Regions from separate parts of the Pseudomonas sp. TE3552 genome, predicted to be linked through region 2. Evidence: riboswitches for the same ligand, from Rfam matches in the RefSeq annotation. Region 2 holds a riboswitch; the other holds the start of a gene.
The links. A riboswitch is a leader RNA that binds a small molecule or an ion and turns the genes downstream of it on or off. The one in region 2 is predicted to bind cobalamin.
Positions count from the first base shown of each region.

Region 1: it holds a riboswitch for cobalamin, as region 2 does, so the genes downstream of both, ACZ9BB_RS06960 (CbtB domain-containing protein) here and cobO (cob(I)yrinic acid a,c-diamide adenosyltransferase) in region 2, are expected to answer to the same signal.

Region 1 covers NZ_JBWBQJ010000001.1:1,553,017-1,568,016, reverse strand. Annotated here, with positions in the region: gene cobN (cobaltochelatase subunit CobN) at 1-461, opposite strand, end outside; gene cobW (cobalamin biosynthesis protein CobW) at 465-1,532, opposite strand; cobalamin riboswitch at 1,635-1,849, opposite strand; cobalamin riboswitch at 2,103-2,330, shown strand; gene ACZ9BB_RS06960 (CbtB domain-containing protein) at 2,453-2,659, shown strand; gene ACZ9BB_RS06955 (CbtA family protein) at 2,671-3,375, shown strand; gene ACZ9BB_RS06950 (cobalamin biosynthesis protein) at 3,372-3,785, shown strand; gene cobM (precorrin-4 C(11)-methyltransferase) at 3,867-4,613, shown strand; gene nfuA (Fe-S biogenesis protein NfuA) at 4,811-5,395, opposite strand; gene ACZ9BB_RS06935 (fatty acid cis/trans isomerase) at 5,480-7,765, opposite strand; gene metH (methionine synthase) at 7,921-11,631, shown strand; gene ACZ9BB_RS06925 (DUF2970 domain-containing protein) at 11,818-12,039, shown strand; gene ACZ9BB_RS06920 (ABC transporter substrate-binding protein) at 12,046-13,131, opposite strand; gene ACZ9BB_RS06915 (nitrite/sulfite reductase) at 13,653-15,000, shown strand, end outside.
Region 2 covers NZ_JBWBQJ010000001.1:3,496,305-3,511,304, reverse strand. Annotated here, with positions in the region: gene ACZ9BB_RS15730 (PQQ-dependent sugar dehydrogenase) at 1-424, opposite strand, end outside; gene ACZ9BB_RS15725 (hypothetical protein) at 493-1,077, opposite strand; cobalamin riboswitch at 1,232-1,466, shown strand; gene cobO (cob(I)yrinic acid a,c-diamide adenosyltransferase) at 1,548-2,159, shown strand; gene ACZ9BB_RS15715 (cobyrinate a,c-diamide synthase) at 2,156-3,481, shown strand; gene bluB (5,6-dimethylbenzimidazole synthase) at 3,478-4,128, shown strand; gene cbiB (adenosylcobinamide-phosphate synthase CbiB) at 4,125-5,033, shown strand; gene cobD (threonine-phosphate decarboxylase CobD) at 5,026-6,018, shown strand; gene ACZ9BB_RS15695 (cobyric acid synthase) at 6,027-7,487, shown strand; gene cobU (bifunctional adenosylcobinamide kinase/adenosylcobinamide-phosphate guanylyltransferase) at 7,536-8,057, shown strand; gene cobT (nicotinate-nucleotide--dimethylbenzimidazole phosphoribosyltransferase) at 8,054-9,109, shown strand; gene cobC (alpha-ribazole phosphatase family protein) at 9,106-9,681, shown strand; gene ACZ9BB_RS15675 (adenosylcobinamide-GDP ribazoletransferase) at 9,684-10,421, shown strand; gene ACZ9BB_RS15670 (MarR family winged helix-turn-helix transcriptional regulator) at 10,472-10,876, shown strand; gene ACZ9BB_RS15665 (MFS transporter) at 10,929-12,137, shown strand; gene ACZ9BB_RS15660 (hypothetical protein) at 12,134-12,256, shown strand; gene ACZ9BB_RS15655 (OmpP1/FadL family transporter) at 12,465-13,736, opposite strand; gene ACZ9BB_RS15650 (hypothetical protein) at 13,884-14,366, opposite strand; gene ACZ9BB_RS15645 (hypothetical protein) at 14,639-14,863, opposite strand.

The DNA of each region.
Region 1 (15,000 bases), 1.9 Mb from region 2:
CGAAACAGGTCGAGCGCGTTGGCCATGCCGCCCTGACGCAGGAAGTGCCAGAGCCGATCGCGGTCTTGCGCGGTTACGGTGCTCAGGTCACTGAGTTCCGGGTCCGGGCGATCGTCCCCCGGCACCAGAATCAGCTGTACGCCGCGCTGGGACAATTCCACCAGACGCTCAATGCCGTAACGCCAATAGGCGATGCCGCCGTGCAGCGAGATCAGAATCACCTTGGCGTGGCGCAGCACTTCGTCGACGTAGAGATCCACCGAGGCATGATTCTGCACCTGCATCGGGTTGGCCAGACGCACGCTCGGGTAATCGTCGGGCAACTGCTGCGCCGCTTCGGCGAGCAACGCCAGGCTGGAATCGCCGCTGCACAGGATCACCAGCTCGGCGGGGGTTTGTCCAAGGTCGGCAATGTTGTCATCCGACACGAAACCGCCGGGCTGGGTCCTGAGCAGGTGCATGGGTTAAACGCTGAGCGCAGCGCGCAATTGCGCTTCGAGTTGAACGGCGTCCAGCGCCTGACCGATCAACACCAGACGGGTGCTGCGTGCCTCTTCGGCGCCCCACTGACGGTCGAAGTGCTTGTCGAACCGCGTGCCCACGCCCTGGATCAGCAGGCGCATCGGCTTGTTCGGTACCGCCGCGAAACCTTTGACCCGCAGGATGCCGTGCTGGACCACCAGTTGCGTCAGCGCGTCCATCAGCAGGCTTTCGTCGGCTTGTGGCAGCTCGATGGAGATCGAGTCGAACGCGTCATGGTCATGATCGTGATCGTCTTCACCTTCATGGTGATGATCATGATGGCTGTGGCGGCTGTCGATGTGTTCTTCGGAACCGGCACCGAGGCCGATCAGCACGTCCAGTGGCAGACGACCGCTGCTGGCCTCGATGACTTTCACCGCTGGTGGCAGCTCTTCGGCGACTTCCAGGCGCACGCGGGCCAGGTCTGCGGCGCTGATCAGGTCAGCCTTGTTGAGAATCACCAGGTCGGCACTGGCCAGTTGATCGGCGAACAGCTCGTGCAGCGGCGATTCGTGGTCCAGGTTCGGGTCGAGTTTGCGCTGGGCATCCACTTGATCGGGGAACGCAGCGAAAGTGCCGGCGGCGACGGCCGGGCTATCGACCACGGTGATCACCGCGTCAACCGTGCAGGCGCTACGGATTTCTGGCCATTGGAAGGCTTGAACCAAAGGCTTTGGCAGGGCCAGGCCCGAGGTTTCGATGAGGATGTGGTCGAGGTCGCCGCGACGGGCCACCAGTTCGCGCATCACCGGGAAGAATTCTTCCTGAACGGTGCAGCACAGGCAGCCGTTGGCCAATTCATAGACGCGACCGCTGGCTTCTTCTTCGGTGCAACCGATCGAGCATTGCTTGAGGATCTCGCCGTCGATGCCCAGCTCGCCGAACTCGTTGACGATCACCGCGATGCGGCGGCCCTGGGCGTTGTCGAGCATGTGGCGCAGCAAGGTGGTTTTGCCCGAGCCGAGGAAGCCGGTAACGATGGTGACGGGGAGTTTGGCCAGTGTTTTCATCGGATGCCCTTTGGCAAGGTGGCGGGCATACGGGACGACGACCGGCAACGCGGGCGCGCGTGCCTGAAGAGTTCGCCACCGGATCACCCCGCCCGGTTGAAAGTGAGAATCTGTGTCGAGGCAGGTCTCCTGGCTGACGGTGTGCCGGGCGGGTCAGCCTGGCATTCGCTGCGCCTTCCCGCGAACCCGTTGCACAGGGTTTGCAGTGGCGTGGCAGCGAACATCACCGTTCACAGTTGCGGGGGCAGCCGCGGCATCGACCGCGTTCCCTTCTTAGCTTCGACAGACGCCGAAGAACCTCGAAAGCGCAAGGCTACGCATCGTGTGGGGGCGGGTCAATGTCCTATAGGAGAATGCGATCACTTGGAGGGGGGTTGCCTGTGGCGAGGGAGCTTGCCCCCGTTCGAGCGCGAAGCGGTCGCAATCAGATACATGCGGTCTGCCTGTAGATATGCAGTGCATGGTTTTACGACTGCTTCGCAGCCGAGCGGGAGCAAGCTCCCTCGCCACAGGTATTTGGTGTCAGTTGAGAACCCATGCCAATTGACTCCCCGCCCTCGCCCATGCTCTCCTACACACCTTGTTACGGGTGCCCTTCACAGGGTGAAACGGGAAACCGGTGAATCATGTGCTTTACTCTAAAGCCATGTCAGTCCGGTGCTGCCCCCGCAACGGTAAGCGAGTGAAGCGTCAGATCCACTGTGCCGGTCATACGGCATGGGAAGGTGATGCTTGCAGGTTTCGGCGCAAGCCCTGCCCCTCGCGAGCCCGGAGACCGGCCCGCAACACAAAGTGACTCTTACGTTCACTGAATAACAAACCCGCGGTGGGCGGGCGCTGTTCGAAATCTCTGCGAGCCCTTGGCCTGTGGAGGTTTTCATGCGCTCTATTCACCCGCTGACAGACCAGAGGGAAGCGCCATGTCGATCATCAGCAGCACCGGCAGCAACACCGATAAAAAGAGCACGATCAGCACCACTTCAACCCTGAGCCAACGCCTGACCGCCGCTTTTTGTGCGTCGATCCTTGGCGCTAGCCTGGTGTATTTCGCCGGTTTCTCTCACATTGAAGCGGTGCACAACGCCGCGCACGATACCCGTCACAGCTCCGCCTTTCCGTGCCATTGAGACCTGCTGAGATGATCAAGCGTATTGCGCAAACCGCAGGGTTCACCGGGCTGCTGGCCGCTCTGCTATTGACCCTGCTGCAAAGCTTTTGGGTCGCCCCGCTGATTTTGCAGGCCGAAACCTACGAAAAATCCGAGCCGGCCGCTGTTGAAATCCACGAACACGCTGCAGGCGCTGTCGCTCACACCCATGATGCCGAAGCCTGGGAACCGGAAGACGGCTGGCAGCGCGTGCTGTCCACTACCGGCGGCAACCTGGTGGTGGCAGTCGGTTTCGCCTTGATGCTCGCCGGTCTCTACACCCTGCGTGCACCGACCAAGACCTCTCAGGGCCTGCTCTGGGGCCTGGCCGGTTATGCGACGTTCGTGCTGGCACCGACCCTCGGCCTGCCGCCGGAGCTGCCGGGCACTGCCGCGGCTGATCTGGCGCAACGGCAAATCTGGTGGATCGGCACTGCCGCGTCCACGGCCGTCGGCATCGCGCTGATCGTGTTCAGCCGTCACTGGCTGATGAAAGCTCTCGGCGTGGCGATCCTGGCCGTGCCGCATGTGATTGGCGCACCACAACCGGAAGTCCATTCGATGCTGGCGCCGCAAGCCCTGGAAGCGCAATTCAAAATCGCTTCGCAGCTGACCAACGTGGCGTTCTGGCTGGCCCTGGGCCTGATCAGCGCCTGGTTGTTCCGCCGCAAAAGCGATGGTCAATACCGCGCATGACTGACGTCAGCGCAGCGCCGACCCTGGTGGTCGGCCTGGGCTGCCAGCGCGGCTGCCCGGTCAGTACGCTACGGGCGCTGCTCGATCAGGCGTTACAGGCCCATCAAATCGAGCTTCGTGAGATCAAGGCCCTGGCCAGTATCGACCTGAAGCGCGAAGAACCCGCCCTGATCGAACTGGCCGAACAGCTGGCATTGCCGTTGATGTATTTCAGCAGCGAACAATTGGCCGGTTATGAACCGCAACTTAGCCACCACTCGGACATCGCGTTCGAACGCACCGGCTGTTACGGCGTGGCGGAAAGTGCCGCACTGGCCCTGGCCGAACAATTGGCCCAGGCTCCGGCAAAGTTGCTGATTCCTCGACAAAAATACGCCCAGGCCACCCTGGCATTGGCCAGCGCTGCGTAAAATCCCGATAATCCCCGCCTTCGATCATGAGCATTCTTCATCTGCAGCGTGCCCAAGCCCTTTTTCTGACAGGAATCGACGATGACCGTCTACTTCATTGGCGCCGGCCCCGGCGACCCGGAACTGATCACCGTCAAAGGCCAACGGCTGATTCGTAGCTGCCCGGTCATTATCTATGCCGGCTCCCTGGTCCCTGCCGCCGTGCTGGAAGGCCACCGGGCCGAACAGGTGGTCAACAGCGCCGAATTGCACCTGGAACAGATCATCGAACTGATCAAGACCGCCCACGCCAACGGCCAGGACGTGGCCCGGGTGCATTCCGGCGACCCAAGCCTGTACGGCGCGATTGGCGAGCAGATTCGCTACCTGCGTGAACTCGACATCCCTTTCGAAATTATTCCCGGCGTCACCGCCACCGCCGCCTGCGCGGCCCTTCTGGGTGCCGAACTGACCTTGCCGGACGTGTCACAGAGCGTGATTCTGACCCGCTACGCCGACAAGACCGCGATGCCGGCCGGGGAAGAACTCGGTAGCCTGGCGCAGCACGGCGCGACCATGGCCATCCACTTGGGGGTCAATCATCTGGAGAAAATCCTCGCCGAACTTCTACCGCACTACGGTGCCGACTGCCCGATTGCCGTGATTCACCGGGCAACGTGGCCGGATCAGGATTGGGTGGTGGGGACGCTTGAGGACATTGCCGAAAAGGTCAAAGCCAAGGGATTTCGCCGAACGGCGCTGATTCTGGTGGGTCGGGTGCTGGGCAGCGATCACTTCAGTGAGTCGTCGCTGTATCGCGCGGGGCATGCGCATTTGTATCGCCCTTGAGCCAACCACTCCCTGTGGCGAGGGGCTTGCCCCCGTTCGGCTGCGCAGCAGTCGTAAACCAGACAACTCGGTGTATCTGAAAAATGCAGAGGGCCGCTTCGCGACCCAACGGGGGCAAGCCCCCTCGCCACAGGTTACCGATCTCCCATAAAAAAACGGTGCTCACGGGCACCGTTTTTTATGTCGCAGCGAACACCTTAGTAGTAGGCGTTTTCTTTCTGCGTGTGGTCGGTCACGTCACGAACACCCTTGAGCTCGGGAATGCGTTCAAGCAAGGTGCGCTCGATGCCTTCCTTCAGGGTGACGTCTGCCTGGCCGCAGCCCTGGCAACCGCCGCCGAACTTCAGCACGGCGATACCGTCTTCGACCACATCGATCAGGCTGACCTGACCGCCGTGGCTGGCCAGCCCCGGGTTGATCTCGGTTTGCAGGTAGTAGTTGATGCGCTCGTTGACCGGGCTGTCGGCGTTGACCATCGGTACTTTGGCGTTTGGCGCCTTGATGGTCAGTTGGCCGCCCATGCGGTCGGTGGCGTAGTCGACGACTGCATCGTCCAGGAAGGCTTCGCTGAAGTGATCGATGTACGCGGTGAAGCTTTTGAGCCCCAGCGCGGTGTCTTCGGGTTTTTCTTCGCCCGGCTTGCAGTAGGCAATGCAGGTTTCGGCGTACTGGGTGCCAGGCTGGGTGATAAAGACGCGGATACCGATACCCGGGGTGTTCTGCTTGGACAGCAGATCGGCCAGGTAATCGTGGGCGGCGTCGGTAATGGTAATAGCGGTCATGGAAACTCCTCGCAGGCTTGGACGCAGTTTACGCCAATCATCGCGCCGGACAAAGTCCTAGTATTTTTGTCAGGAAAGCAGCCATCAAAGATTCTCGTAGCGGTTCATGTCCAGCACGCCCTCTTCCACCGGGTCGGTGTCGTGGATATACCGACTCAAATCATGGAAATACTGCCAGAACTGCGGATGACTGCGGCGAATGCCCCAGCGTTCGACGATTTTCTCGAAGCTGGCGGCGTCTTTGGCGTTTTCCATCTCGTCGACGAAGGCCGGCACCTGCCCGGCCGGGATGTTGAACATGAAGTTCGGGTAGCTGCTCATAACACCCGGATAGATCGTCAACGTATCGAGCCCCGGCTGATAACGCAGCGATTCACCGAGCAGGAACGCCACGTTGCTGTGGGCCCGGTTGCGCAGCAGGCTGTAGACCTCGCGCTTGCCGCTTTGGCTCTCGATGCGCAACATCGTGGCTTCCGGCAACTGATCGATGACTTTCAAACCGGCAGCCGGGCGCGAAGTCAGGCGGCTCAGGGCCTGCTCGGCATTCTGCAAATCCAGATCAATGTTCGGCCGTGAGCAGTAAGCGCCGTCGCAGCGGTTGATCGGGTCAGGCTTGGCATTGAGTTCGCCGTACCGGGCCAGCAACTGCAGTGCGAAATCGCGTTTCGGGTCCTTTTCGTCCAGCGTCAGCGCCGTTGGTTTGTCGTTGTCGATGTCCTCGTAATCCAGCCACATCTTGAACTTGCCACTGTTCTGGTACCAATCGTCGAGAAAGCCGTCCCGCGAGTCGGCAGGCATCAGGCGCAGGAAGTTCTGCTCGGCACCATTGCGGATCAGGTCGAAGTACAGTCGGGTCTGGGCCTGATGGGACACGTTGCCGAATACGTCGAAGTTAACCGCCAACTGATAATACGTTCGCTCGAGCAGCGGGTAATCGAACAACCAAATGGTTTGCGGGACGTCACCGATCAGCCCCTTATTCACCGAGGCGCCGTCGAAATGCCGGAAGATGCTCAACAGAGCGTTGTCATTGCCGGCCCACAGGGTCGACCAGCTCGGTGGCGGCAGATCGGCGTAGCTGTCCCGGCGCAAGGCTTCATATTCATTGCGTTTGTTGCGGTAGTCGCGCCACAGGCTCAGGACACTGCCGACGTCATCGTTCTGCCCCGGCATCGCCAGCAACGGCGTAGCCTGGCCGCGATATTTCGGGTCGGTGATGTACAGGTCATGCTCCGGAGCCTGGAACAGCGCCCAGAAATTGTCGCGAATCACATCGGTAGCGATCTGACCACGGCAGACCGGACCGCGAATAAAGGTGCGCACGAAGTATTCGGCGTTATCGAGCATGAACTGGTAACGCGCCTGGGCCGGGATTGCCTCAAAGGTCGTGAACGGATTGGCCCGTCGCTCCGGCCCATAACCCGGTAATGCGTTGACCTGCCAGTTGCCGTTGTAAAACAGGCTTTTGATCCGCGCCATCTTCGCCGCGCTCAGCGGATAGGTGATGTGGGTCTTGTGCACGATCACGCCCTGCACCGGCCACAGACGGTAATAAACCTGAGTGCCCGGGTCGTCATTCGGTCGGCGGGTGTTGATCAAGTCAATGGGCTGCCCCGTCGGCGTGCGCGAACGTACCCACTGAAAGAAATGCCCCGGCTCGCCATCCTTGAAATACAGATGCGCCAAAAACCAGTGTTCGAACAACCATCGCCCCACCAGGCTTTCGCGTGCGCCCGGCGCGTTCAGCAGGTTTTCCCACTGCACCACCTGCAAGGCTTCCTTCGCACTGGGCACCAGGCCCTGCTCATCGATCGGCGCGCCAGAGGCCAGCCAGCGTTGCAACGTCTGGTATTGCTGATCGGTCAGGCCGGTGACCGCCAGCGGCATGCCTTCTTTCGGGTGAGAACTGGCATAACCGTTGAACTCCGCCGGCATGGCGCACATGTTTTCCCGGTTCAGGCCCAGGACGATCTCTTCCGGTAGTTTGGCATTGGGTTGCAACGGCGTTTTGTGGCCCAGTTCAAGCATTCGCGCCATCAATGCCGCCTGGCTGCCCTGGGCGTCGAGTACCGAATAAAAGCCCTTTTGCTGCCAGGCACGCTTGCCGAAGGCGTCATAGAACAGCCGGGTCGGCGCTGCGGCCTGCCTGCGTTCGCCATCATAAACAGGCGCCTTGGTTGCACCTCGGGCCGCCCCTTCGCCACTGCCCAGATTGAGCTGACAGGCGGAGTCGTAGCAGGCATGGCAGGCCACGCACTTTTCGGTGAAGATCGGTTGGATGTCCCGGGTGTAGGAAATATCCGGACCTTGCGCAGCGGCGCCCCCGCTTAAAAACAGCATCAACAAGCTGGTGACGACGCGATACGACATGTCCCTGGTCCTGATCATGAGAAAACGTCGCGATTCTACCGGTCTGGCCCGCGCACCAACATGAACGATATTCATGCAAAACCGGCACATGCTCCAAAAGCGCACAGGTTTGTTATTATCCCGGCCCTTCGTCATGGCCTTACCGAGTAGTCCAAATGTCCGATCGCAGCGTTCGCCTTCAAGCTCTCAAGCACGCCCTCAAAGAGCGCATCCTGATTCTCGATGGCGGCATGGGTACGATGATCCAGAGCTACAAGCTCGAGGAGCAGGATTACCGTGGCAAACGCTTCGCCGACTGGCCGAGCGATGTCAAAGGCAACAACGACTTGTTGGTGCTGACACGTCCTGACGTGATTGGCGGCATCGAGAAGGCCTATCTGGACGCCGGCGCCGACATTCTGGAAACCAACACCTTCAACGCCACCCGGATTTCCATGGCCGATTACGGCATGGAAGAACTCGCCTACGAATTGAACGTAGAAGGCGCTCGCCTGGCCCGCAAGATTGCCGATGCGAAAACTCTCGAGAACCCGGACAAGCCGCGTTTCGTCGCTGGCGTACTCGGCCCGACCAGCCGCACCTGCTCGCTGTCGCCGGACGTGAACAACCCTGGCTACCGCAACGTGACCTTCGATGAGCTGGTGGAGAACTACACCGAAGCCACCAAAGGCCTGATCGAAGGCGGTGCCGACCTGATCCTGATCGAAACCATCTTCGATACCCTCAACGCCAAAGCGGCGATCTTCGCCGTGCAAGGCGTGTTCGAAGAACTGGGCGTCGAGTTGCCGATCATGATCTCCGGCACCATCACCGATGCCTCCGGCCGCACACTGTCGGGCCAGACCACCGAAGCGTTCTGGAACTCCGTGGCCCACGCCAAGCCGATCTCCGTCGGCCTGAACTGCGCCCTCGGGGCCAGCGAGTTGCGTCCGTACCTGGAAGAACTGTCGAACAAGGCCAACACCCACGTTTCCGCGCACCCGAACGCCGGTCTGCCGAACGAATTCGGCGAGTACGACGAGCTGCCGGCAGAAACCGCCAAGGTCATCGAAGAATTCGCCCAAAGCGGCTTCCTCAACATTGTCGGCGGTTGCTGCGGCACCACGCCGGGGCACATCGAAGCCATCGCCAACGCCGTGGCCGGTTATGCCCCGCGTGAAATTCCGGATATTCCCAAGGCCTGCCGCCTGTCGGGCCTGGAACCGTTCACCATCGATCGCAGCTCGTTGTTCGTCAACGTCGGCGAGCGGACCAACATCACCGGCTCCGCCAAATTCGCCCGCCTGATCCGTGAAGACAACTACACCGAAGCCCTGGAAGTCGCGCTGCAGCAGGTTGAAGCCGGCGCCCAGGTGATCGACATCAACATGGACGAAGGGATGCTCGATTCGAAGAAGGCCATGGTGACCTTCCTCAATCTGATTGCCGGTGAACCGGACATCTCCCGCGTCCCGATCATGATCGACTCCTCCAAGTGGGAAGTGATCGAAGCCGGCCTCAAATGCATCCAGGGCAAGGGCATTGTCAACTCGATCAGCATGAAAGAAGGCGTCGAGCAGTTCATTCATCACGCCAAGCTGTGCAAGCGCTACGGCGCCGCGGTGGTAGTGATGGCCTTCGACGAAGCCGGCCAGGCCGACACCGAAGCGCGCAAGAAAGAAATCTGCAAACGCTCCTACGACATTCTGGTCAACGACGTCGGCTTCCCGCCGGAAGACATCATCTTCGACCCGAACATCTTCGCCGTGGCCACCGGCATCGAAGAACACAACAACTACGCTGTGGACTTCATCAACGCCTGCGCCTACATCCGCGACGAACTGCCGTACGCCCTGACCTCCGGCGGCGTGTCCAACGTGTCGTTCTCGTTCCGTGGCAACAACCCGGTGCGCGAGGCGATTCACTCGGTGTTCCTGCTGTATGCGATCCGCAACGGCCTGACCATGGGCATCGTCAACGCCGGCCAACTGGAGATCTACGACCAAATCCCGGTGGAGCTGCGCGACGCTGTTGAAGACGTGATCCTCAACCGCACCCCGGAAGGCACCGATGCCCTCCTCGCCATCGCCGACAAGTACAAGGGCGACGGCAGCGTCAAGGAAGCCGAGACCGAAGAGTGGCGCAACTGGGACGTCAACAAGCGTCTGGAGCATGCGCTGGTCAAGGGCATCACCACCCACATCGTCGAGGACACCGAAGAATCGCGCCTGTCCTTCTCGCGCCCGATCGAAGTGATCGAAGGCCCGTTGATGGCCGGCATGAACATCGTCGGCGACTTGTTCGGCGCCGGCAAAATGTTCCTGCCACAAGTGGTGAAGTCCGCCCGCGTGATGAAGCAGGCCGTGGCTCACTTGATTCCGTTCATCGAACTGGAAAAAGGTGACAAGCCGCAAGCCAAGGGCAAGATCCTCATGGCCACGGTCAAGGGCGACGTGCACGACATCGGCAAGAACATCGTCGGCGTGGTGCTGGGTTGCAATGGCTACGACATCGTCGACCTCGGCGTGATGGTGCCGGCGGAGAAGATCCTGCAAGTTGCCAAAGAGCAGAAATGCGACATCATCGGCCTGTCCGGCCTGATCACGCCTTCGCTGGACGAAATGGTGCACGTGGCCCGCGAGATGCAGCGTCAGGACTTCCATCTGCCATTGATGATCGGTGGTGCGACCACGTCCAAGGCGCACACCGCCGTGAAGATCGAACCCAAGTACAGCAACGACGCAGTGGTGTATGTCACCGACGCCTCCCGCGCCGTGGGCGTGGCGACCCAACTGTTGTCCAAGGAACTGAAAGCCGGTTTCGTCGAAAAAACCCGCGAGGAGTACATCGAAGTCCGCGAGCGCACCGCCAACCGCAGCGCCCGCACCGAACGCCTGAGCTACCCGGCAGCCATCGCCAAGAAGCCGCAGTTCGACTGGGGCAGCTATGAACCTGTCAAACCGACGTTCACTGGCGCCAAGGTGCTGGACAACATCGACCTCAAGGTTCTGGCCGAATACATCGACTGGACGCCGTTCTTTATCTCCTGGGACCTGGCCGGCAAGTTCCCGCGCATCCTCCAGGACGAAGTGGTCGGTGAAGCGGCCACCGCGCTATACGCCGATGCCCGGGAAATGCTCACCAAACTGATTGACGAAAAACTCATCAGCGCCCGTGCGGTGTTCGGTTTCTGGCCGGCCAACCAGGTGCGCGACGATGACATCGAAGTCTACGGTGATGACGGCAAGCCATTGGCCAAGCTGCATCACTTGCGCCAGCAGATCATCAAGACCGACGGCAAGCCGAACTTCTCCCTCGCCGACTTCGTTGCGCCCAAAGACAGCGGCGTGACCGACTACGTGGGTGGCTTCATCACCACCGCCGGGATCGGCGCCGAAGAAGTGGCCAAGGCCTATCAGGATGCGGGCGACGACTACAACTCGATCATGGTCAAGGCCCTGGCCGACCGTTTGGCCGAGGCGTGCGCCGAGTGGCTGCACCAGCAAGTGCGTAAAGACTACTGGGGTTACGCCAAGGACGAGACGCTGGACAACGAGGCGCTGATCAAGGAGCAATACACCGGCATCCGCCCTGCTCCTGGCTACCCGGCGTGCCCGGATCACACCGAGAAAGCCACGCTGTTCAAGCTGCTTGACCCGGAAGCGGAAGAACTCAAGGCCGGCCGCAGCGGCGTGTTCCTCACCGAGCACTACGCCATGTTCCCGGCGGCAGCGGTCAGCGGCTGGTACTTCGCGCACCCGCAGGCGCAGTATTTCGCCGTGGGCAAGATCGACAAGGATCAGGTGCAGAGTTACACCTCGCGCAAAGGTCAGGAGTTGAGCGTGACCGAGCGTTGGCTGGCGCCTAACCTGGGTTACGACAACTAACCCCCATCCCCTGTGGGAGCGTGGCTTTGTGGCGAGGGAGCTTGCTCCCGTTGGACTGCGTAGCAGTCCCATTTTTTGGGGCCGCTTCGCGACCCAGCGGGAGCAAGCTCCCTCGCCACAAAGGCTCCCACAGAGTTCGAGTCTGTTGTCTATGCTTGCCTTATACACATTCGTGACGGGGGATATATGGACGATCCAGTCGACAACAACAAGCCACCGACCTTCTGGCAGATGCTGCACAGCGTCATGGCGGCGGCGTTCGGGGTGCAGAGCGGGAAGAACCGGGCCCGGGATTTCACCCAAGGCAAGCCGAGTCATTTCGTGATTTTGGGGATTCTGTTCACGGCAGTGTTCGCGTTGACGCTGTTTGGCATCGTCAAACTGGTGGTGTACCTGGCGGGTATCTGAACCGGCTCAGTGCATCAGGGTTTGCAAGCTGAACGGGTAGCGATACGACGTGGGCCTGCCCTTGGCCGAGAGTCTTTTAAAATCCACGTCGTAATCCTGAGTGGTTCTCAAGGCCAGCAGTCGCCTGGCTTGCGCGTGGTCGATCAGCTCCAACAATGGAATCTGCCGGTCGCGCCCGCCGTACCGGCTGACATCCACGCCCTGATCGTAGTCATGCAACTGCACCAGAGCCCACCCACCCAGGGTGAAGTGCCCGCCCAGCAGCACGCTCAAACGGCCATCCAGCAGCGCCTGCAAGGCGGCCGGTGAATTGTTGACGGCGCTGAACAGCACGCCCTTGCCGGGCTGGCCTCCCGTTTCGGCGTACGCCTGCATGGCGCCGAAAGCCATTTCATCGTTAGCCGACCAGACCAGCGATGTTTGCGGGTAACGCTTGAACAATAACCTGGCCTGTTCATAGGCGCGCTCGCGGGTCCAGCCGCCATACACCAACTGGCGCAACCGCACTTCAGGGTGTTCGGCCAATGCCCGCATCATGCCCTGCTCACGCTGTTGCGCAGCGGGCGTGAGCTTCAGGCCGGAAAAGGCCACAAGGTCAATGACTTCACCGGGTGCGATTGGGCGATGCTGGCGAATCAGCTCCTTAAGCATCAGGTAGCCGCCCTCCTCATTGTTGGGCACCAGGCTACCCAACCAGTCGGGATACTTGTCCGGCTGGGCGCCGAGCAGGCGCATCTGGTCGGCGGTCAGGCCGTTGTTGACCAAAAACAGCTTCACGCCGCTACCTTGAGCCAGGCGCAGGATTTCGGGGGCAACATACAGTTCGTTGGAGAACACCAGATAGTCCGGCCGACTCGGCCCTTGTAGCGCTTCGCGGGCCTGTTTGAGTGTGGTCTCGGCGTTTCGCTCGGCATATTGGATATGCAAATCCATGCCCAGGTCCTTGGCCGCGGCCTGCATGAACTGCGAGTAACTGACCCAGAATATCTCTTGAGAGGTCCCAGGATTGAGAAACAATACGGACGCCGCCTGGGCACACGGTCCCAGGACCGCGCCAAGCGCCAGCACTACACCACAGAAGAACTTCAACATTGATCGTCCGAGCCCCCGGAAATTCGCCCGCGCATTATAGCCAGCGAAGTCCCGTAAAACGGCGCTTATTCCGGTTTTATCCAACAATCGTTGGTGCCGGGCCCGGACGGGGTCGGTTATTGATGGCTGACCCAGAACACCGCCGTGCCCACGACCAGGATGATCAGGAACAAAATCGCCCAAGCGTCGACCGTGCTATCGCTTTTCCTTGCTTTGGTTGGGTTGCTCATTGCATCGCCTCTTGTCGGTTTTATCGGTGATTGCATAAAGACTCGAGCACAGTTAAGACGATGATTGCCCGCACCACAAATGAGGGTTTTACCACTACGAATTTCATTAGTCGTTTTGGTTCTTTGCATATACTCAAACATCACTTTTGCGCATAACTGCAAACTGGTATCTTGCGTCGGCTCCGTTGGGAGTGCGCGGCCGTGCGCGCAGAATTGCCGAGGCTGTATCGGATGAAAGCTTGCGAAAACGCAGCTGTATCCAACCGGCCCAAGCCTGAGAACAGGACTTATATGTACGTATACGACGAGTACGATCAGCGGATCATCGAGGACCGCGTCAAGCAGTTCCGTGATCAGACCCGACGCTATCTGGCAGGCGAGCTGAGCGAAGAAGAGTTCCGCCCCCTGCGCCTGCAAAATGGCCTTTATATCCAGCGCTTTGCCCCGATGCTGCGGGTGGCGGTGCCTTATGGCCAACTCACTTCGCGCCAGACGCGAATGATGGCCAAAATTGCCCGTGACTACGACAAGGGCTACGCCCACATCAGTACCCGGCAGAACGTGCAGTTCAACTGGCCGGCCCTGGAAGACATTCCAGACATCCTGGCTGAACTGGCCACCGTGCAGATGCACGCGATCCAGACCAGCGGCAACTGCCTGCGCAACGTCACCACCGACCAGTTCGCCGGTGTCGCGGCCGACGAATTGATCGACCCGCGTCCATGGTGCGAAATCGTCCGCCAGTGGACCACATTCCACCCGGAATTCGCCTACCTGCCGCGTAAATTCAAAATCGCCATCAACGGTTCGACGTCCGACCGTGCGGCCATCGAAGTCCATGACATCGGCCTTGAGCCGGTGCACAACGCCGCGGGCGAACTGGGTTTCCGTGTGCTGGTCGGTGGCGGCCTGGGCCGTACGCCGGTAGTGGGCGCGTTCATCAACGAGTTCCTGCCGTGGCAGGACTTGCTGAGCTACCTCGACGCCATTCTGCGGGTCTACAACCGCTACGGCCGTCGCGACAACAAGTACAAGGCGCGGATCAAGATTCTGGTCAAGGCCCTGACGCCTGAAGTGTTCGCGCAAAAAGTCGATGCGGAAATGGAACACCTTCGCGGTGGCCAGACCACCTTGACCGACGCTGAAGTGCATCGCGTGGCCAAACACTTCGTTGACCCGGACTACAAGGCGCTGGACAACCAGACCGCCGAACTGGCCGAGCTCGACAAACAACACCCAGGCTTCGCCCGCTGGCGCACTCGCAATACCCTGGCCCACAAAAAGCCGGGTTATGTGGCCGTGACCCTGTCGCTGAAGCCGACCGGCGTCGCGCCGGGCGACATCACCGACAAACAGCTCGATGCCGTTGCCGACCTCGCCGACCGTTACAGCTTCGGCCAACTGCGCACCTCCCACGAGCAGAACATCATTCTGGCCGATGTCGAACAGAGCCAGTTGTTCGCCATGTGGGGCGAGTTACGCGAGCAAGGTTTCGCCACGCCGAACGTCGGTTTGCTGACCGACATCATCTGCTGCCCTGGCGGTGATTTCTGCTCCCTGGCCAACGCCAAGTCGATCCCGATCGCCGAATCGATCCAGCGTCGCTTCGACGACCTGGACTACCTGTTCGACATCGGCG
Region 2 (15,000 bases):
CAATGCCGTCGTGGTTCTGGTCCCGCAGCAGGGTGATGCGGTTCGGGCTGGGAACGCCGGCACCGGCGCGGCCCATCACTTTGCCCATGACCCAGCCGCGTATGCCTTTGCCGTCATCGGGTTTGGGCGGCGCATTGGTTTCGGCCACCAGTACATCACCGTTGGGTAGCACATAGAGCCAGCGCGGATGATCGAGGCCTTCGGCAAATGCCGCGACTTGAGTGCCTGGCGCGGCGATGGGTTTCGCGCCAGCAGGCCAGCCGATCGCCGGGGCAATGTTCACCGTCGGGATCAGGGTTTTATTCGGTTCTGGCAGCTTGGGCGAGGGGCCTGTGCCATCCGAGACTTGCAGGCTGGAGGTTTCACCACAAGCGGCGAGCCCTCCGGCGAGCGCGATGATGAAAACGAGTTGGGGTTTGCGCATTACTGATCTTCCCTATGAATGCATTGACGTAATCATAGAGAAGCGTAGACACCCGATGGTTCAACCGGTCAGCCGCGGGCTTCCTTGAACAGTACGGCGATCCCCGGATGGTAGTTGCCGGCTTCATTGTGCAACTTGCGGTAGGCGTAGGGAAAATACCAGGCCACGGCGCAGGTGTGTTCCTTTTGCAGGTCGTCGAGCATGTCCTGGAGTTCTTCCGGGGTGGCGCTGTGCTGGGCTTTTTGTGGGGCGACAAACAGGCAGCCGAGTTTCAGGTCGCTGGCGTAGCTGATGCGCTTCGCATCGCTGGTGATGTCCGCAAGTGCCTGGGTCAGGTTCAAGCTATTGACCCGCGGCCAGCGTTGGGTGGCCTGGAGGTACGCGCGCTCTTCGCTGGTGGCGATAAACAGATCGGCGCGGGCGTTGCGTTCGCCTTCTTCGGTCTGTTTGCGCGTCGGTGTTTGCTGCAGCGTGACCATTTCCGCCATCCAGGCCGCGGCGCAGAGCAGGCCGAGGTTGGCCTTTTCGTCGTACCAGTAAGGCGTATCGTTATCGCCGCGCACGGCGTTGTAGCGGTCGATACAGTCAAACCAGCGTTCCAGCACCGGTCGCAGGAATTCCAGCTTCGGATTGCTGATGATCATGCCTTGCATGTGGCTCACCCTTGTTATTGTGTTATGAGGTTGTGGCTCTTTGATATCACTGCTGACAGTGTGGCACAAGATTGGCGTCAGATAATTGATCGACGGCAGTTATTCGCCGGAAGGCGTCCCGTCTTTAATTGACGCTCCACCCCCAACCCTCTAACCTTCGCGGCTTGTTTCAGGTGCTCTGTGGCCTTGGTCGACAGAGTGAAACAGGGAAGCCGGTGAGTGGATTTCTTCCAGCGAAGAATGATCACGATCCCGGCGCTGCCCCCGCAACGGTAAATGAGTGAAGACTGCGCCTGATGCCACTGTGTCGATGAACGATGCGGGAAGGCGCGCAGTCGGGCCAAGTGCCGCTCATGAGCCCGGAGACCGGCCTGATCCATTCAGCGGCATCACGGTGGGCGATGCCAGGCTTCTTGCCGTCTATTCTTGTGCCTGCCCGCCGTTATCCAGCCTCAACGGAGAGCTCCCCTATGACTGATATCCCCGATCGTGACGAACGCCATCTGGCGCGCATGCTGCGCAAAAAAGCGGTGATCGACGAACGCATCGCCAACTCGCCGAATGAATGCGGTTTGCTGCTGGTGCTTTCCGGTAACGGCAAAGGCAAAAGCAGTTCGGCGTTTGGCATGCTTGCGCGGGCCATGGGCCACGGCATGCAGTGCGGCGTGGTGCAGTTCATCAAGGGGCGCAACAGCACTGGCGAGGAGCTGTTCTTCCGGCGCTTCCCGGAACAGGTGCGTTTTCATGTGATGGGCGAGGGCTTCACCTGGGAAACCCAGGATCGCCAGCGCGACATCGCCGCCGCCGAAGCCGCCTGGGCGGTGTCCCGCGAACTGCTGAGCGACCCGTCCATCGGTCTGGTGGTACTCGATGAGTTGAACATCGCCCTCAAGCACGGTTATCTCGACCTCGATCAGGTGCTCAGCGACTTGCAGGCCCGTCCGCCGATGCAGCACGTGGTGGTCACCGGTCGCGGCGCCAAACCGGAGATGATCGAACTGGCTGACACCGTCACCGAAATGGGCATGATCAAGCACGCCTTCCAGGCCGGGATCAAAGCGCAAAAAGGCGTCGAGTTGTGAGTCAACCACGTCAATGCCCGGCGGTATTGATTGCCGCGCCGGCCTCCGGTCAGGGCAAGACCACCGTCACCGCCGCGCTCGCCCGTTTGCATCGCAATCAGGGGCGCAAGGTTCGCGTGTTCAAATGCGGCCCGGACTTTCTCGATCCGATGATTCTCGAGCGCGCAAGCGGTGCACCGGTCTATCAACTGGACATGTGGATGGTCGGCGAGCAGGAAAGTCGTCGTCTATTGTGGGAAGCCGCTGGCGAAGCCGATCTGATCCTCATCGAAGGAGTCATGGGGCTGTTCGACGGTACGCCGTCCAGTGCTGATCTGGCGCGGCACTTCGGCGTGCCGGTGCTGGGCGTGATCGACGGCACTGCCATGGCGCAGACGTTTGGCGCATTGGCCCTGGGCCTTGCGCGCTATCAGCCGGATTTGCCGTTTGCCGGCGTGTTGGCCAACCGGGTCGGCACTTTGCGTCACGCGCAATTGCTCGAAGGCAGCCTGACTGAAGGCTTGCGCTGGTACGGCGCGCTGTCGCGAGAAACGGGAATCGAACTGCCGAGTCGGCATTTGGGCCTGGTTCAGGCCAGCGAGCTGAATGACCTCGATATGCGTCTCGATGCGGCAGCCGATTCATTGGCCAACAGTTGCGACGTAGCGCTGCCGCCGGCCGTGGAATTCGCCGCGCCTGAAATGATCGCGGCCGAACCGTTGCTGGCCGGTGTGCGGATTGCCGTGGCCCGCGACGAAGCCTTCGCGTTTACCTATGGCGCGAGCCTGGATCTGCTGCGGGCGATGGGCGCCGAATTGTCTTTCTTCTCGCCGATTCGCGATAGCGGGTTGCCGGAGGCAGACAGCCTTTATCTGCCGGGTGGTTACCCTGAATTGCACCACGTGGCGTTGGCGCAAAACACCTCGATGCTGACGGCGATCCGCGCTCACCATGCCGCGGGCAAACCGCTGTTGGCCGAATGTGGCGGCATGCTCTATCTGCTGGATTCGCTGACCGATGTCGAGGGCACTCGCGCCGAACTGGTCGGCTTGTTGAGCGGTGACGCGGTGATGCAGAAGCGTCTCGCTGCGTTGGCCCTGCAGGCGGTTGAATTGCCGGAAGGTTTGCTGCGGGGGCACACCTATCACCATTCGCTGACCAGCACCGAGCTTGAACCGATTGCTCGTGGGCTGAGCCCGAATGGTGGGCGAGGGGCGGAGGCGGTTTATCGTGAGGGGCGGATGACCGCTTCTTATGTGCATTTTTATTTTCCGTCTAACCCTCAAGCGATTGCTGCGCTATTTGTGCCTGATCGTGAGACCGCCATCGCGAGCAGGCCATGACCGACAACGCCTTTTCCGCAGTCGAACGCGCAGCCGTCTATCGAGCCATCGGCGAACGTCGCGACATGCGCCACTTCAGCGGTGGCACGGTCGAGCCTGCGTTATTGAGGCGTCTGCTCGAAGCCGCGCACCAGGCGCCGAGTGTCGGCCTGATGCAGCCCTGGCGTTTCATCCGCATCAGCGATCGGGCCCTGCGCGGTAAGATCCAGCAACTGGTGGAAGACGAACGTATCCGCACCGCCGAAGCCCTCGGCGAGCGCTCCGACGAATTCATGAAGCTCAAGGTCGAAGGCATCAACGACTGCGCCGAGGTGCTGGTCGCCGCGCTGATGGACGATCGTGAGCGGCATATCTTCGGCCGACGTACCTTGCCGGAAATGGACATGGCGTCGCTGTCTTGCGCCATCCAGAACCTTTGGCTGGCGTCCCGCGCCGAAGGCCTGGGCATGGGCTGGGTGTCGCTGTTTGAACCGCAAGCCCTGGCGGAGTTGTTAGGGCTGCCGGCCGGGGCCAAGCCTTTGGCTGTTCTTTGTCTGGGACCGGTCAAGGAATTCTATCCGGCGCCGATGCTGGTACTCGAAGGTTGGGCGCAGGCGCGTCCCCTTGGCGAATTGCTGTATGAAAATTATTGGGGAGTGAGTCAATGAGTGTGGCGTTGTTGAGTGTCGCCGCGGTCGCGCTGGATGCGCTGCTGGGTGAACCCAAACGCTGGCATCCGCTGGTGGCGTTCGGTCGTTTTGCCGATCGCATCGAGCAGCGTTTCAACTCCGGCGGCCGTGGCTGGCGCAGCCACGGGGTTACGGCTTGGGTGATGGCGGTCGTGCCGCTGACCTTGCTGGTCACCGCACTTTCCTGGGCGCCTTATGTCGGTTGGATTGTCGAGATTCTCGCGCTCTATTGTGCCCTCGGCATGCGCAGCCTCGGCGAGCACGTCGAGCCGGTGGCCAAGGCCCTGCGCGGTGATGATCTGATCGAGGCGCGGGCACGCGTCGGCTATCTGGTCAGCCGTCAGACCAGCGAACTGGACAAAACCGAAGTCGCCCGCGCCGCCACCGAGTCGGTGCTGGAGAACGGCAGCGATGCGGTGTTCGCCGCGCTGTTCTGGTTTGCCGTGGCCGGTGCACCCGGTGTGGTGCTTTATCGTCTGAGCAACACCCTGGATGCCATGTGGGGTTATCGCAACGAACGCTTCGAACGTTTCGGTTGGGCTGCAGCGAAGATCGACGACGTCCTCAACTACATTCCCGCACGACTGGTAGCGTTGACCTATGCGCTGCTGGGTAAAACCCGGTTGGCGCTGAAATGCTGGCGTACCCAGGGCCCGACCTGGGACAGCCCGAACGCCGGGCCGGTCATGGCGGCCGGTGCCGGTGCGCTGGGGGTCGAGTTGGGCGGGGCGGCGATCTATCACGGTGAATTGCATCAGCGTCCACAACTGGGCGAAGGCGTGCCGGCGGATGCCGATTCCATCGACCGTGGCTGGCAATTGGTCCAGCGCGGGGTATGGTTATGGCTGCTGATTCTTTGCGTGGGGGCTGAATTCTATGCTTGAACACGGTGGCCGGTTGCGTAAGGCGGCGCTTCAATATGGCATCGCCGAAGCCGATTGGCTCGACCTGTCCAGTGGCCTCGCGCCCTGGCCATTCCCGGTTCCGGACATTCCACTGCGAGCCTGGGCGCGTTTGCCGGAAACCGATGACGGTCTGGAGCAAGCGGCCTGTGATTATTACGGTGCGGCCCAAGTGTTGCCGGTGGCCGGGTCGCAAATGGCGATTCAGTTACTGCCGCGTTTGCGTCGCGCCGGCAAGGTCGGTGTGCTGTCGCCGAGTTACGCCGAGCACGCCGAAGCCTGGCGCCGTAACGGTTACATCGTGCGTGAAGTCCTGGAGTCGGAAGTCGATTTCTTTCTCGACAGCCTCGACGTGCTGGTGGTGGTCAACCCGAACAATCCCACGGGGCTGAGCCTTACCCCGGCTCGCCTGTTGGACTGGCATTCACGCTTGGCCCAGCGCGGTGGCTGGCTGGTGGTGGACGAGGCGTTCATGGACAACACACCGCATTTGAGTCTGGCGCCGTTCGCCAATCAGACCGGCTTGATCGTGTTGCGCTCCTTCGGCAAGTTTTTCGGCCTGGCCGGAGTGCGGCTGGGGTTTGTGCTGGCCGAGCGCAAGTTGCTCAAACTGCTGGCCGAACAGGTCGGGCCCTGGGCGGTCAGTGGGCCGACCCGAGTCCTGGGCCAGGCTTGCCTGACGGATACGGATGGGCACACCCGGCAGCGCATTCGCACTGACGAGGCTGGCGAGCGTCTGGCGTTGCTACTCGAGCAGTACGGTTTCAAACCTCAGGGCGGCTGCGCCTTGTTTCAGTGGCTGATCACCGAGTGCGCTGAAGCACTGCATGAGTTCATGGCCCGGCGCGGCATTCTGTTGCGATTGTTCACCCACAACAGCAGCCTGCGATTTGGCTTGCCAGCAGATGAAGCGGATTGGCAGCGTCTCGCGCAAGCGCTTGAAGCCTACGTCAAGGAAGCGCAATGACCGGATTGATGGAGCAGGGCGCCACGTTGATGGTGCAAGGCACAACGTCCGACGCTGGTAAAAGCACACTGGTGACGGCGCTGTGTCGCTGGGTCAGGCGTCAGGGCGTGAGCGTCGTGCCGTTCAAGCCACAGAACATGGCCCTCAACAGTGCAGTGACCGCCGACGGTGGCGAGATCGGTCGCGCTCAAGCGGTGCAGGCCCAGGCCGCCAACCTTGAACCGCACACCGACATGAATCCGGTGCTGCTCAAACCCAACAGCGATACCGGCGCCCAAGTGATCATTCATGGTCGCGCCGTTACTACGATGAACGCGGTCGCTTATCACGACTACAAGGCCATCGCCATGCAAGCGGTGCTGGCCTCCCATAAGCGTTTGAGCGCGGCGTATCCAGTGGTGATGGTCGAAGGTGCGGGCTCGCCGGCAGAGATCAACCTGCGCGCCGGCGACATCGCCAACATGGGGTTTGCCGAGGCGGTGGACTGCCCGGTGGTGCTGATCGCCGACATCAATCGCGGCGGGGTTTTCGCCCATCTGGTAGGCACCCTGGAACTGCTATCGCCTAGCGAACAGGCACGGGTCAAAGGCTTCATCATCAACCGTTTTCGCGGTGACATCGCCTTGCTGCAACCAGGCCTCGACTGGCTGGAGGAGCGCACTGGCAAACCGGTGATCGGCGTTTTGCCTTACGTGATGGATCTGCATCTTGAGGCCGAGGACGGCATCGATCAGCGTCAGACCGACAAGGCCGATCAAGTATTGAAAGTGGTGGTGCCGGTACTGCCGCGCATTAGCAACCACACCGATTTCGATCCGCTGCGCCTGCATCCGCAAGTGGACCTGCAATTCATAGGCCCCGGTCAGGCGATTCCGCCGGCTGACCTGATGATTCTTCCCGGCTCGAAAAGCGTGCGCGGCGACCTTGCGTATCTGCGGGCCAACGGTTGGGATAAGGCCATCTCGCGGCACTTGCGCTATGGCGGAAATGTGCTGGGGATCTGCGGCGGTTTGCAAATGCTCGGCGAGCAGGTGCATGACCCGTTGGGCCTCGAAGGCGCGCCGGGTTCCAGTGCCGGTTTGGGTTTGCTGGCATTCGAAACGCAGCTCGAACAAGAGAAGCAGTTGCGTAATGTACGTGGGCGTCTGGCGCTGGAAGATGCGCAGGTCAGTGGCTATGAAATCCATGCCGGCGTGACCACCGGGCCGGCGCTGGAAAGCGCCGCCGTGCAGCTGGACGATGGTCGCCGCGATGGTGCGCAAAGTGCCGATGGGCAGATTTTCGGCACGTATTTGCATGGCTTGTTCGAGTCGCCGGCAGCGTGCAGTGCGCTGCTGCGCTGGGCGGGTTTGCAGGATGTGCAGGAGGTGGATTATCACGCCTTGCGCGAGCGCGATATCGAGCGGTTGGCGGATCTGGTGGAGAAGCATCTGGATACCTCGTTGCTGCGTGAACTCTGTGGGATTTGAGGTGGCTGCACTGGCCCGCCCCGACACCGCACATTTTAAGGAATGAACATGCTGCAACTGATCCTCGGCGGCGCCCGTTCAGGCAAAAGCCGCCTGGCTGAAAAACTCGCCTCCGACAGCGGTCTGGCCGTGACGTATATCGCCACCAGCCAACCCCTGGACGGTGAAATGAACGAACGGGTGGCCCATCACCGCGCCCGTCGTCCGGCCGAGTGGGCGTTGATCGAAGAACCACTGGAACTCGCCCGGGTGCTGCGCGAAAACGCCAGTGCCAACCGTTGCTTGCTGGTGGATTGCCTGACGCTGTGGCTGACCAATCTGCTGATGCTCGACGATGCCGAGCGCCTTTCGGCCGAACGCGAGGCCCTGCTGGACTGCCTGGCGTCGTTGCCGGGTGAAATCATTTTTGTCAGCAACGAGACCGGAATGGGTGTCGTGCCGCTGGGCGAATTGACTCGCCGCTATGTCGATGAAGCCGGTTGGCTGCATCAAGCCTTGGCCGAGCGCTGCCAACGTGTCGTCCTGACCGTCGCCGGCCTGCCCCTGACTTTGAAAGGAACTGCGTTATGACTCACTCCTGGTGGCTGAACCCGTGCAAGCCCATCGATGCTCAAGCGGTCGAACAGGCGCAGGCGCGTCAACAGCAGCTGACCAAACCGGCTGGATCTCTCGGCCGGCTCGAAGCAGTAGCGGTGCAACTGGCCGGGTTGCAGGGGCAGGTCAAGCCGACGCTCGATCAGCTGTGGATCGCGATTTTTGCCGGCGACCATGGCGTGGTCGCCGAAGGGGTGTCGGCATTTCCGCAGGAAGTCACCGGGCAGATGCTGCACAACTTCGTCAGCGGCGGTGCGGCAATCAGCGTGTTGGCGCGGCAGTTGGGGGCTTCCCTTGAAGTGGTCGACCTCGGCACCGTGACGCCGTCGTTGAACCTGCCGGGTGTGCGTCACCTGAACATCGGCCCGGGCACGGCGAATTTCGTCCTGGGACCAGCGATGACTCAGGCTCAGGGCGAACTCGCCTTGCAGGCCGGCCGCGACAGTGCGCAGCGTGCTATTGCGGCAGGTGCGCAGTTGTTCATCGGTGGCGAAATGGGCATCGGCAACACCACGGCGGCCAGCGCGTTGGCCTGTGCCTTGCTCGATTGCCCGGTGGTGCATCTGGCCGGGCCGGGCACCGGGTTGAACGCAGCGGGTGTCAGCCATAAAGCCCAGGTCATCGAACGCGCCCTGGCGTTGCATGGCGCTCAACGTGGCGATGCGCTGCAGACCTTGTTCAACCTCGGCGGTTTTGAAATCGCTGCGCTGGTCGGCGCGTACCTGGCTTGTGCTCAGGAAGGCGTCGCGGTGTTGGTCGACGGGTTTATTTGCAGTGTCACTGCGCTGGTGGCCGTGCGTTTGAATCCGGCTTGCCGTGAGTGGTTGCTGTTTGGTCATCGTGGCGCCGAGCCGGGTCATCGTCATGTACTCGAAACCCTCAACGCCGAACCGTTGCTGGACCTCGGTCTGCGGTTGGGCGAGGGCAGCGGTGCGGCGTTGGCCGTGCCGTTGCTGCGCCTGGCTTGTGATCTTCACGGGCAGATGGCGACCTTCGCCGAAGCCGCGGTGGCGGATCGCCCGGCATGACCTTGCACCTGGACCTGTTGCGCCATGGCGAAACCGAACTCGGCGGCGGTTTGCGCGGCAGCCTCGACGATGCGCTGACCGGCAAGGGCTGGGAGCAGATGCGCGCTGCAGTGGTCGAGCAGGGACCTTGGGATCGTTTGGTCAGCTCGCCGTTGCAGCGTTGTGCACGCTTTGCGCAAGAGCTTGGGGCGCAACTGGATTTGCCGGTGCTGCTGGATAAAGACCTGCAAGAGCTGCATTTCGGCGCCTGGGAAGGGCAGAGCGCGGCGGCGCTGATGGAAACCAGTGCCGAGGCATTGGGGTTGTTCTGGGCCGATCCCTATTCATTCACCCCCCCTGACGGTGAGGCGGTTGCGGACTTTTCGACGCGGGTGTTGGCGGCCATCGAACGGCTGCACGCGGCCTACGCGGGGGAGCGAATCCTGTTGATCAGCCATGGCGGCGTCATGCGGTTGCTGCTGGCTCAGGCGCGCGGATTGCCTCGTGAACAGTTGCTCAATGTCGAGGTTGGCCATGGTGCGCTGTTCTCGTTGTCGGTTGATGCGGGTGTTTTACTAAGGGAAGCGATCTGACCATGTTGCCCTTCTGGATCGCCCTGCAATTTCTGAGCAGCTTGCCGATTCGCCTGCCGGGTATGCCGACACCCGAAGAATTGGGCCGGTCGCTGCTGTTCTATCCGCTGGTCGGCTTGCTGTTCGGCGCCATTGTGTGGGCGCTGAACGGGCTGTTGCTGGGCACGCCGTTGTTGCTTCACGCCGCGCTGCTGTTGACCGTGTGGGTTGTACTCAGCGGCGCGTTGCACCTGGATGGCCTGGCCGATAGCGCCGATGCGTGGCTCGGCGGTTATGGCGACCGGGAACGCACTCTCAGCATCATGAAAGACCCGCGCAGCGGGCCGATCGCGGTGGTAACGCTGGTGCTGGTGTTGCTGCTCAAGTTAGCCGCGTTGCTGGCGTTGATTGAGCAGCAGCACAGCGTGGTGCTGATCATCGTTCCACTGATTAGTCGCAGTGCCCTGCTGGGGTTATTCCTGACCACGCCTTATGTGCGTCCCGGTGGATTGGGGCAGGCGCTGGCCGACCATCTGCCGCGTTTGGCCGGGAAACAGGTGTTGGTGATCAGCGCGGTGGCCTGTGTATTGATGGCGGGCCTCAGCGGAGTATGGGCGCTCGCGCTGGCAGCTGTGATGTTTGTCTGGTTGCGGCAAGTGATGTTGCAGCGATTGGGTGGGACGACTGGTGATACTGCCGGTGCGTTGCTGGAGTTACTGGAGGTGGCGGTGCTAGTGGGGCTCGCGTTGCCCCTACGGTAATATGTTTCAAAAAATTTGCTTTCATTTAACCGCGGGTATATACACGCACCATGCTTCCTTCTCAATGTTTGTGTACCAACCTGCGTCGCGCCGCTCGTGGCGTCAGCAGGCACTACGACGGCGCTCTCGACGGCTTCGGGATCAACGTTGCCCAGTATTCTTTGCTGTGCAACCTGCAGCGTCTGGATCAGCCGAGTATCTCGACGCTGGCCGAGGCCATGGGCCTGGATCGCAGTACTTTGGGGCGCAATTTGCGGGTGCTGGAGGGCGAAGGCCTGGTGACGCTGGTCGAGGGCGAGGACATGCGCAATCGCATCGTCGTACTCACTGAAACGGGGCGTGAACGCCTGGCAGCGGCCTTGCCGGCCTGGGAAGCGGCGCAGCAGCGGTTGATTGATCGTCTGGGTGCCGAGAAGCGTGAAACCTTGCTGAAACTGCTGGACGAACTGGCTTGAAGCCGGTTTGTTCGATCTTAAGCGGGTATATACCCGCTACCGGAGAACAACAATGACATCGATGTGGCGTACGTGCGGTTGGGTGCTGTTGGGGAGTGCGCTGATCCTGGCGTTGTCCTTGGGGGTGCGACACGGCTTCGGGCTGTTCCTGGCGCCCATGAGTGCCGAGTTTGGCTGGGGTCGTGAAGTGTTTGCCTTCGCCATTGCCCTGCAGAACCTGATCTGGGGCCTGGCGCAGCCGTTCACCGGTGCACTGGCCGACCGCTTTGGCGCCGCCAAGGTGGTGCTGATCGGTGGTGTTCTGTACGCCGTGGGCCTGGTGTTCATGGGGTTGTCCGACTCAGCGGTGACTTTGTCCTTGAGCGCCGGACTGTTGATCGGTATCGGTCTGTCCGGCACTTCGTTTTCGGTGATCCTTGGCGTGGTAGGCCGTGCCGTGCCGCCGGAAAAACGCAGCATGGGCATGGGGATCGCCAGCGCCGCCGGTTCTTTCGGTCAATTCGCCATGTTGCCCGGCACGCTGGGATTGATCGGCTGGCTTGGCTGGTCTGCGGCGTTGCTGGTGTTGGGTCTGCTGGTGGCGCTGATCGTGCCGCTGGTAAGCATGCTTAAAGACAAACCGCTGCCGGTGCTTGGGCACGAGCAAACCCTCTCTGAAGCGCTGCACGAAGCCTGCTCGCATTCGGGGTTCTGGCTGTTGGCGTTCGGCTTTTTTGTCTGCGGTTTTCAAGTGGTGTTTATCGGTGTGCACCTGCCGGCCTATCTGGTGGACCAACATTTGCCCGCCTCCGTCGGCACCACAGTGCTGGCGCTGATCGGGCTGTTCAATATCTTCGGTACCTATACCGCGGGCTGGCTTGGCGGGCGGATGTCCAAACCGCGTTTGCTCACCGGTCTGTATCTGTTGCGGGCAGTGGTGATTGCGCTGTTCCTCTGGGCGCCGGTCACTCAGGTCACGGCGTATTTGTTCGGCATGGCCATGGGCTTTCTCTGGTTGTCGACGGTGCCGTTGACCAATGGCACCGTGGCAACCTTGTTCGGTGTACGAAATCTGTCCATGCTCGGTGGGATCGTTTTCCTCTTTCACCAGCTCGGCTCGTTCCTCGGCGGCTGGTTGGGCGGGGTGGTGTATGACCGAACCGGGAGCTACGACTTGATCTGGCAGGTGGCGATTCTCTTGAGTCTGTTGGCCGCAGCCCTGAACTGGCCGGTGCGCGAGCAGCCTGTGGCGCGTCTGCAAACCCGGATGAGTGCAGCATGAACAGTCTTTGGCCGCGAATGGCTGCTATCGCCCTCGGCGTCATGTTGCTGGCCTTGGCGTGGTGGGGCTGGCGTCAGGGTGGTCTGGCATTGATGCAGTTGGGCATGGGGGCTTGCTAGCGAGCGGCGAAGGCGAGTATTTCGTTTTCTGACGATTGCTCAAGGATGCCTCGATATATCGATGCGTTCCCGTACTGCCGATGGCTTTTGCCGGATTGGCCCTGGCCTCGAAACCCTGACCAGCGGCCACTAAAAAGCCCCGCCTCTATACAAGAGCGCGGGGCTTTTTCAATTCAGGCGGCGAGAGGTTCAGGTTCGCCGTGAATCATCAGAAACGGTAGGTCGCGCCTACACCGAAACCGTTCGCCCAGTTTTCATACTTGGCGTTGTAGGTCTGGCCACGGTTGTTGCTGTTGTTGATCTTGACCGACTCTTCATGCAGGTACGAGTACGCCACGTCGATGGTCAGGTCGTCGGTCGGGCTCCAGCCGGCGCCCAGGCTGAAAATCTTGCGATCGCCCGTCGGGATGCGTGGGGAGCGGTTGACGTTGTTGGTCGGTGCCTGGTCGAAAGACAGGCCAGTACGCAGCACCCATTCCTTGTTCAGCTGGTAGGACGCGCCGATGGCGTGAGCCCAGGTGTCATGCCAGTTCTGCTCTTCGGTAATGGTACCGAACTGGCCGTTCAGAATGGCCGGAACACCTTTGTTTTCGACGGAGATTTCTTTCAGGCGGCTCCAACGAGTCCAGGTGCTGCCTGCGTAGAGAGTCCACTTGTCGTCGAGTTGGTGAGTGAGCGAGAGGTCGACCGACTCAGGCGTGGTGATGTCCAGTGACGCGTCGTACTTCTGGCTTGGGTTCTGGCCCACGGCCGCGAGGACGTTGTAGTTGACCTTGGTATCACCTTCGAGCTTGTACTTCACTTTCGAGTGGTAGGTCAGGCCGACGCGCGTGCTGTCGGTGGCTTGAACCAGTACGCCGATGTTGTAACCCAGCGCAGTATCGTCGCCTTTGATCTTGACCTTGCCGTCCGGTGCGGCCTGGGTGATCGACAGGTTCGACTCCAGGGTGCCGTCAATGCGGTTGATGGTCGGACCGAAGCCGATCGACACCTTGTCGTTGAAGGCATAGCTGACGGTTGGCTGCAGGGTTACGATTTTTACTTCGCTCTTGCTGCCGAAGTAACGGCCGGCAAAGCCGTTCTCATAATCGGTGACCAGGCCGAATGGAGCGTAGACGCCGAAACCGAATGCCCAGTGGTCATCGATTGGCTTTACGTAGTAGCCCATGGGCACGCCCATGAAAGGGACCATGTCACCTTTGTTGGTGCCACTATTCGGACTTGAGCTCGCATCACTGATATCAGCGTGCGCGTCGATAAATGCAACACCACCGGTCACTTGTTCGCGCTTGAGGCGAGACATGCCGGCAGGGTTACCAAAAACTGTAGATGCGTCGTCGGCAGATGAAGATCGCCCGGCAAAACCTGTCCCCATCCCGCTGATGCTTTGTTCGTTGAGGGCGAAGCCACTTGCGAAAATCTGGGTGGATGCCAAGGCAACGGCGAGGCTAAGGGTGGTTTTGAGTATTACTTTTTTCATTATTAGAACTCCTGGTGATCACCGGGGCGAAAATTACCAACATTTTCGTTCGGGCGCCATAGGCTGTATCGCTTGAGTTATAGCGGTTTTGTAGGACAATCCGACCAGAATCGCGACATGTTGTGCGATCTTCGGAAAAACGGGTGATCAGCAGGCAAGCTGATTCAGCGGTGAAACACAGGTTTGCCAGGCGTAGGTGAAATCTCTCAAACGACCTTGGGGTTGAAAGGTCTGGCGCCAGATTCGCGCCATTCCCAGCAAGTCGTCGGAGGCGGGGAGGGGAGTGTTCTGTTCTTCTACCAACAGCCAGGCGATAGCCGTGGCATAACGCAGATTGACGGTCAATTCCAGGTGCGGCCCGCTGAGAAAAGCATGCTGGCTGGCCAGGCCGCGGACCAGGCTCGCCCGTTCCGGGTCCAGGGCCAGGTAATGATCCCAGAGGGCCTGGTGGCGAGGTTCGGCGATTCGGTACAGGCCGTGTCCGCGGCGGTCATGCAGGGCAGAGCCAAGGGCGGACTGGCTGGCGGCGATGCCCAGCAGCAGGGATTCGGCAGTCGCGCTATGGCGTCCGAGGTAGATCAACGTCGGACGGATCACATAACGGCACAGTTCGCTGGCAGCGATACCCATAACGCCCTCGAAACATGAAGTGGTCGGCGATACCTGAAGGTGGCCTTGGCAGCAATGGATCGACTCAGGCTCGCCGGAAGCGGATCAAGCCGCTTGAGTTGAAGTGTAGTGTCATTATTTTGCTGTAAAGGACTGTTTTTAAAATATTTCCGGCATCTAGTTATAACCGTTATATCGGTTGGTGCTTAGGCCATGGAGTCTAAAAGAGAAACATCGGGCAATAAAAAGCCCCGCTTTAGCAGGGCTTTTGAGGTTTCGGCCTTTCTGGTATCTCAGGCAGTCAGTGCCTGGCGAGTACGGTCGATCACGGCCTGCAGCGGTTCGGCGCTGGAGTATTGATCGGGGTACAGGCGTTCGCTGTGACGAGCGATGCCGTGTTCGTTGACCAGGGTAAAGCTGAAACAGCCTTTGCGAGCGGCCATGATCAGGCAGTTCATTGGTGCAAAAGCATTGGTTAGGGTGCGAATGGCATCCTGGGTGTGGATTTGAGTAGACATAGTCATTGGGTGTTCCTACAAGCGACACGGATAAGAACCGTGCAAAATTAAAACGTTCCAGTGACGACGACCACCGTTGGTCGAACGAAGAACCTGACTGGAACAAAGCAGCCAGTTTGAAGCGCTGATAAGTTGGC